DNA from 3 places in the Pectobacterium hainanensis genome. Region 1 is predicted to be linked to each of the others. Evidence: predicted binding sites of a transcription regulator. Region 1 holds the regulator's gene; each other region holds the start of a gene.
The links. Region 1 encodes LexA, which represses DNA repair genes until DNA is damaged. Its sites were predicted from a motif close to TNCTGTATGTACATACAGNA; they were not measured.

Region 1 (2,277 bases):
AGGATACCAGAAACTACGCTGGAGATCTGTGGTGATGAGACAACGGTTAAGCGTTAAAATGCGAGCGATCTCTTATACTCGTTATCTTTCCGGTTTTGAGTGTGTTGGCTGTATGTCCTGGGCCAACATTCCGAGGCGTTCAAAATGACAATGTTTTGCCTGGCAACCCGAAGCCGATCAGGTATCTATACTATTTTTAGCAATTGGAGGATGAATGAATAAAGCAACGGGGATGACCCGGATTATCAAGGCGACCGGTTATTCTCTTAAGGGGCTTCAGCAAGCGTGGCAACATGAAGCCGCTTTTCGTCAGGAAACGGTACTGACGATCGTTGGCGTCGTTGCCGCCTGCCTGCTGCCCGTCTCTCTGGTTGAGAAACTGCTGCTTATTGGCTCAGTTGTGTTAATCATGCTGTTTGAGCTAGCAAATAGTGCGATTGAAGCGGTCGTCGATCGCATCGGTATGGAGCACCATGAGTTATCTGGTCGGGCAAAAGATATCGGTTCTGCGGCGGTATTTGTGGCCATTTTATTGGCGGCTGTCGTCTGGATCAGCATTATCTGGCAGAATTTTGCGTGAAGGTTTGCAGAAACTAATAAAAAACTGAGGTTTACCCATCTCCTGGTTCCCAAGCGAGCATGACCTGTATATACTCACAGAAAGACTGTATAAACAACCAGGGGGCGGAATGAAAGTACTAACAGCCAGACAGCAGCAGGTCTATGACCTGATCCGCGATCATATTGCGCAGACCGGTATGCCGCCTACGCGTGCGGAAATTGCCCAACAGCTAGGATTTCGTTCACCGAATGCCGCTGAAGAGCATTTAAAAGCATTAGCGCGTAAAGGTGTGATTGAAATTGTCTCTGGCGCCTCTCGCGGTATCCGCTTACTGATGGAGGACGAAACCGGTATTCCGTTGATTGGTCGTGTTGCGGCTGGTGAGCCGCTCTTAGCGCAACAGCATATAGAATGTCACTATCAGGTTGATCCCTCGATGTTCAAGCCCAGAGCGGATTTTTTGCTACGTGTGAATGGGATGTCGATGAAAGATATCGGCATTATGGATGGTGATTTACTTGCCGTACATAAGACGCAGGATGTTCATAATGGACAGGTCGTCGTCGCTCGTATCGAAGATGAAGTCACGGTAAAACGCCTGAAAAAACAGGGCAGTGTGGTGCATTTGCTGGCTGAGAATGACGCGTTTTCTCCCATCGTGGTAGATCTACGTGAACAGAGTTTTTCGATTGAAGGTTTGGCTGTCGGCGTTATTCGTAACGGTGACTGGAGCTGATTTTTCTGCTGTGAGACGCGCTAGAACGGGTTGTTTTAGTATTTGCGCGTTTTGATTCGAGGCATTTTTTGACGTTTTATGGGCACATGTCAATGTGCCCGATAGCCTTGCAGGGCTAGCGTTTCTTGATTGGAATACTATGGTCGTGATCGCACTGATCTGTCTGTTTGCATGCCGCCACTTCCTGGCAACCTTCGCAAAGACCATGAGCTTCAATAACGCTGTGGCGTAAAGTAAAGCCAGCTTGTTGCGCTAAATCACGCAGATTTTCCTCTACACCTTCGGTTTGACGTTCGGCTACCTGACCACACCGATCGCAAATGAAGAGAGCAGAGGTATGGCTATGATCTTCAATATGGTGACAAAGTACATAGCTGTTGTTTGACTCAACACGATGAATAAATCCCTGTTCCAGCAAAAAATCAAGGGCACGATAGACCGTCGGTGGTTTGGCCTGAGGTTCTGATATCCGCAGAAGATCGAGCAGATCATAGGCACTGATAGCACCAGTCTGCTCCGCCATTAAGCGTAACACTTCCAGTCGTTGTGGCGTCAGACGAACACCGCGCTGCTGACAAATCTGTTCAGCCTGGGCAAGCAGGTTGTCCTGAGTGGTTGAATGCATTGTCATATCACCCTGACGGATAGAGGAACAAGCTCATATCTTATCATGGCTGAAGAAAAACGCCGAGATAGTGAGGCGGATTGGATAAATCCTCGATATCAGGCAACCAAATCGATAAGCAAGGCTTGTAATGCGGTTTCTGCCTTTAAATTTAGTACCGTTTCCTGTTGGATAAAGGCTCCATCGCCACAGCATAGCGCCTGACGGCCCGATGATTCGTAGAGGCTCATTGAACCATTAATCGATTGTAGATAGGCCTGATTGCCTTGTAGCTTAATGGTTTTTTGCTCATTTTCTTGCAATTCTAAATGATGGATCCACACTTGCTGACGGAGTTGTAAACTACCTTGATCA
Region 2 (2,277 bases), on a different contig from region 1:
ATCAATACGTGCAGCAAGACGATAACGCACGCCGTGCAATGTGAGTTGGAACGCAGTGCGGGTACGTATCGTAATCGTGCCGCCTTCCTGACCCAGAGCCTGTAGCGCATTACGGGTAATATTTAGTAGCACTTGCTCAACCTGATCGGGGTCGTGGATCAACTCTGGCAGGCTGGGATCATAATCTTTCACCAGCGTCACATTATCTGGTTTTTCCAGCGACACGAGCTGACAAACACGTTCGGCAACCTGATGAATGCTCTGTGTAACGTGTAGACCGGGCTGCTGCGGGCCGAGTAGACGATCGACCAAATTACGCAAGCGGTCCGCCTGCTCAATGATCACTTTGGTATATTCGGTTAGTGCCGGGTCGGGGAGTGCTTTGGAAAGCAGTTGTGCTGCCCCTCGTAATCCACCCAGTGGGTTTTTTATCTCGTGTGCTAATCCCCTGACTAAATCCCGGGCTGCCTGTTGTTGAGCTTGTTGAAGCTGTTCCTGGCTGAGGCGGCGTTGGTTATCCATTGGCGCCATTTCCAGCAGAATAAAGTCATCCTGCACGCGTTGTGCCGTGAGAGACATAATATGCGCTTTACCATCGACGACGATGGTCACTTCGTTGTCTGTAAAACCTTGCCCTGAATCCAGACTTTCGCGCATTAAGTCTATATTCAGAGAAAAATATCCCAGCAGGTCAGGTAAAGGCGTACCTGATAATTTACGTGAGCTTTGTGCCAATAATTGTTGTGCTGCTGGATTGGAGTAATGAATCGCCAGATGGTTATCCAGCAATAATATGCTGTTTATTAAAGAATTGAGGATCTGCCCAGCATCGGGCAGCGTGCCTGTTGCCATAACGCAGACTCCCGCACTCTATGAGCGCACAGTAGTAACTTCAACACCCGTGGAGAAAAAAGCCCATCATAAGATGGGCTGAAAAGTTTCCACGGCAACAAAAACAAAACCAAAAACGTCTTAGCATTCTGTTAATCATCGATCAAGGTTGGGTATCAGCACACCTAACCTTATCGAAGCAGATATCATTACACACTGTAGTACAGTTCGAACTCAACCGGGTGTGGCGTCATGCGAACACGGTCATTCTCTGATTTACGCAGTTCGATGTAAGCATCAATGGTATCATCAGTGAATACACCGCCACGGGTCAGGAATTCACGATCCGCATCCAATGCATTCAGCGCTTCTTCCAGCGAACCAGCCACCTGTGGAATTTCTTTGGCTTCTTCCGGCGGCAGATCGTACAGGTTCTTATCCATTGCATCGCCAGGATGAATTTTGTTGATCACGCCATCCAGACCAGCCATTAACAATGCAGCGAAACACAGGTAAGGGTTAGCTGCCGGATCCGGGAAGCGAACCTCGATACGACGCGCTTTCGCACTGGCAACAACCGGAATACGGATAGATGCAGAACGGTTGCGAGCCGAGTAAGCCAACATAACCGGTGCTTCATACCCTGGAACCAGACGCTTGTAAGAGTTGGTGGTTGGGTTAGCGAGGGCGTTGATGGCTTTAGCATGTTTAATCACCCCGCCGATGTAATACAACGCTGTTTCAGACAGGCCGCCGTATTTGTCACCAGCGAACAGGTTGGTTCCATTTTTAGCTAAAGACATATGGCAGTGCATGCCAGAGCCGTTGTCACCAAACATAGGTTTTGGCATGAAGGTCGCCGTTTTGCCAAATGCATGAGCAACGTTGTGCACGACATATTTGTAAATCTGAATTTCGTCCGCTTTTTTGGTCATGGTATTGAAGCGGGTTGCCACTTCGTTCTGACCTGCGGTAGCAACTTCATGGTGATGCGCTTCGACCACTAAACCCATTTCTTCCATGGTCAGACACATCGTTGAACGCATGTCCTGAGAGGAATCGACCGGAGGTACAGGGAAGTAGCCGCCTTTCACGCCAGGGCGGTGGCCCTTGTTACCGCCTTCGTATTTCGTGCTGGAGTTCCAAGCACCTTCGATATCATCAATGGCAACGTGAGAACCAGAGATGCTGCTGCCGAAACGGATATCATCGAACAGGAAGAATTCTGGCTCTGGCCCGAACAGGACGGTATCGGCAATGCCGGAGGCGCGCAGGAAATCTTCAGCACGTTTAGAAATAGAACGTGGATCGCGATCATAACCTTGCATCGTGCCTGGTTCTAAAATATCGCAACGAATGATTAGCGTTGACTCTTCAAAGAATGGGTCGATAACTGCCGTGCTGGTATCCGGCATCAGAACCATGTCGGATTCGTTAATGCCTTTC
Region 3 (2,277 bases), on a different contig from region 1:
ACGGAATGTCGTCATCGAAATCCATCGGCGGCTCATTGCTGGCCGCAGGGGCGTTATTTTGCGCAGGACGAGCCGGCTGCGGTTGCGCGTTTCCGCTGAACTGGTTTCCACCCTGCGGTTGTTGAGGTTGTCCCCAACCGCCTTGTTGCTGACCGCCACCTGCGTTACCGCCTGCTGGTGCGCCGCCACCCTGGCGTCCACCTAACATCTGCATGGTGCCGCCGACGTTAACAACCACTTCGGTGGTGTAACGCTCTACGCCAGACTGATCGGCCCATTTACGGGTTTGCAGCGCACCTTCAATGTAAACCTGGGAACCTTTACGCAGATACTCACCTGCGACTTCAGCCAGTTTGCCGAACAGAACAACACGGTGCCATTCGGTTTTTTCTTTCTGCTCGCCAGTTTGTTTGTCACGCCAGCTATCGGACGTGGCCAGAGTGATGTTGGCAACCGCACCACCGTTCGGCATATAGCGAACTTCTGGGTCTTGCCCCAGATGCCCGACGAGAATCACTTTATTAACGCCTCTGCTGGCCATGCTCGTGTCTCCTGATGAATCAATTTATGACAGTCTAAACGATCGATTTTAGCATGATACACATTTGTCGCATACCTGCGAAATAGCTTGCGTAATGAAAGGAAAGCTTGCAGCGTTTGCAGAATAAATGGATCAAGCACTGTATATTCATTCAGCCTTGTTTGTGCCATAATTGCACGTTTCGTACCGGTTGTCTCCATCAGTGAGATGATGAAAAACTGCATTGATTCCGGGAAATGTGTGAATGGATAAGATCGAAGTTCGTGGTGCCCGTACCCATAATCTTAAGAATATCAATCTGATAATTCCTCGCGATAAGCTCATTGTTATCACCGGCCTATCGGGTTCAGGTAAGTCATCGCTTGCGTTTGACACGCTGTATGCCGAAGGGCAACGGCGCTATGTGGAATCCCTCTCTGCCTATGCCCGTCAGTTCTTGTCACTGATGGAAAAGCCGGACGTCGATCATATCGAAGGGCTATCGCCCGCTATCTCTATCGAGCAGAAATCCACTTCGCATAATCCCCGTTCCACGGTCGGGACGATTACTGAAATTCATGACTATCTGCGTTTGCTGTTTGCACGCGTGGGTGAACCGCGCTGTCCAGAGCATAATGTGCCGCTGGATGCACAGACGGTCAGCCAGATGGTGGACAACGTGCTGGCACAGCCGGAAGGTAAACGCCTGATGCTGCTGGCGCCGATCGTGAAAGATCGCAAAGGCGAACACAGTAAAACGCTGGAAAACCTGGCTTCACAAGGCTATATCCGTGCCCGTATCGATGGCGAAGTGTGCGATCTTTCTGATCCGCCCAAGCTGGAGCTACAGAAAAAGCACACGATTGAAGTTGTCATCGATCGTTTTAAAGTTCGTGACGATCTGGCTCAGCGTCTGGCGGAATCATTTGAGACGGCGCTGGAACTTTCCGGTGGTAGCGCTATTGTCGCCAATATGGACGATCCTACCCAGCCAGAGTTGCTATTTTCGGCGAATTTTGCCTGCCCGATCTGTGGTTACAGCATGCATGAGCTGGAACCTCGTATGTTTTCGTTCAATAACCCGGCTGGCGCGTGCCCAAGCTGCGATGGTCTGGGCGTCCAACAGTTTTTCGATCCCGCTCGCGTGGTTCAGAATGCGGAACTGTCACTCGCGGGAGGAGCAATACGCGGTTGGGATCGTCGTAATTTCTACTACTTTCAGATGCTGCGTTCGCTGGCCGATCATTACAAGTTTGACGTTGATGCGCCGTTTGAAAGCCTGAATTCAGCAGTCCAGAACGTGATTCTGTACGGTTCCGGTAAAGAGAACGTCGAATTCAAATACATCAACGATCGCGGTGACACCTCAGTGCGTCGTCATCCGTTCGAAGGTGTGCTGCACAACATGGAACGCCGTTATAAAGAAACGGAATCCACCGCGGTGCGCGAAGAGCTGGCAAAATTTATTAGCAACCGCTCCTGCGCCAGCTGCGGGGGGACGCGCCTGCGTGAAGAGGCACGTAACGTGTTCGTTGAGCAGACAACGCTGCCGCAGATTTCCGATATGAGTATCGGACATGCGATGACGTTCTTCCAGAATATGAAGCTCAGTGGACAACGTGCCCAAATTGCTGAAAAAGTGCTGAAAGAAATTGGTGATCGACTGAAATTCCTGGTGAATGTCGGGCTGAATTATCTGTCGCTATCACGTTCGGCGGAAACGTTATCCGGTGGCGAGGCACAACGTATTCGTCTGG

Region 2: the regulator LexA is predicted to act here: its motif matches at 867-886, upstream of glnL (nitrogen regulation protein NR(II)).
Region 3: the regulator LexA is predicted to act here: its motif matches at 679-698, upstream of uvrA (excinuclease ABC subunit UvrA).

What each region holds. Positions count from the first base shown of each region.
Region 1 is NZ_JBJYIN010000023.1:40,211-42,487, reverse strand. Features, by position in the region: gene ACKPVM_RS18785 (diacylglycerol kinase) at 215-580, shown strand; gene lexA (transcriptional repressor LexA) at 690-1,298, shown strand; gene zur (zinc uptake transcriptional repressor Zur) at 1,414-1,923, opposite strand; gene ACKPVM_RS18770 (pirin family protein) at 2,022-2,277, opposite strand, start outside.
Region 2 is NZ_JBJYIN010000010.1:11,889-14,165, forward strand. Features, by position in the region: gene glnL (nitrogen regulation protein NR(II)) at 1-852, opposite strand, end outside; gene glnA (glutamate--ammonia ligase) at 1,041-2,277, opposite strand, start outside.
Region 3 is NZ_JBJYIN010000005.1:164,575-166,851, reverse strand. Features, by position in the region: gene ssb1 (single-stranded DNA-binding protein SSB1) at 1-541, opposite strand, end outside; gene uvrA (excinuclease ABC subunit UvrA) at 786-2,277, shown strand, end outside.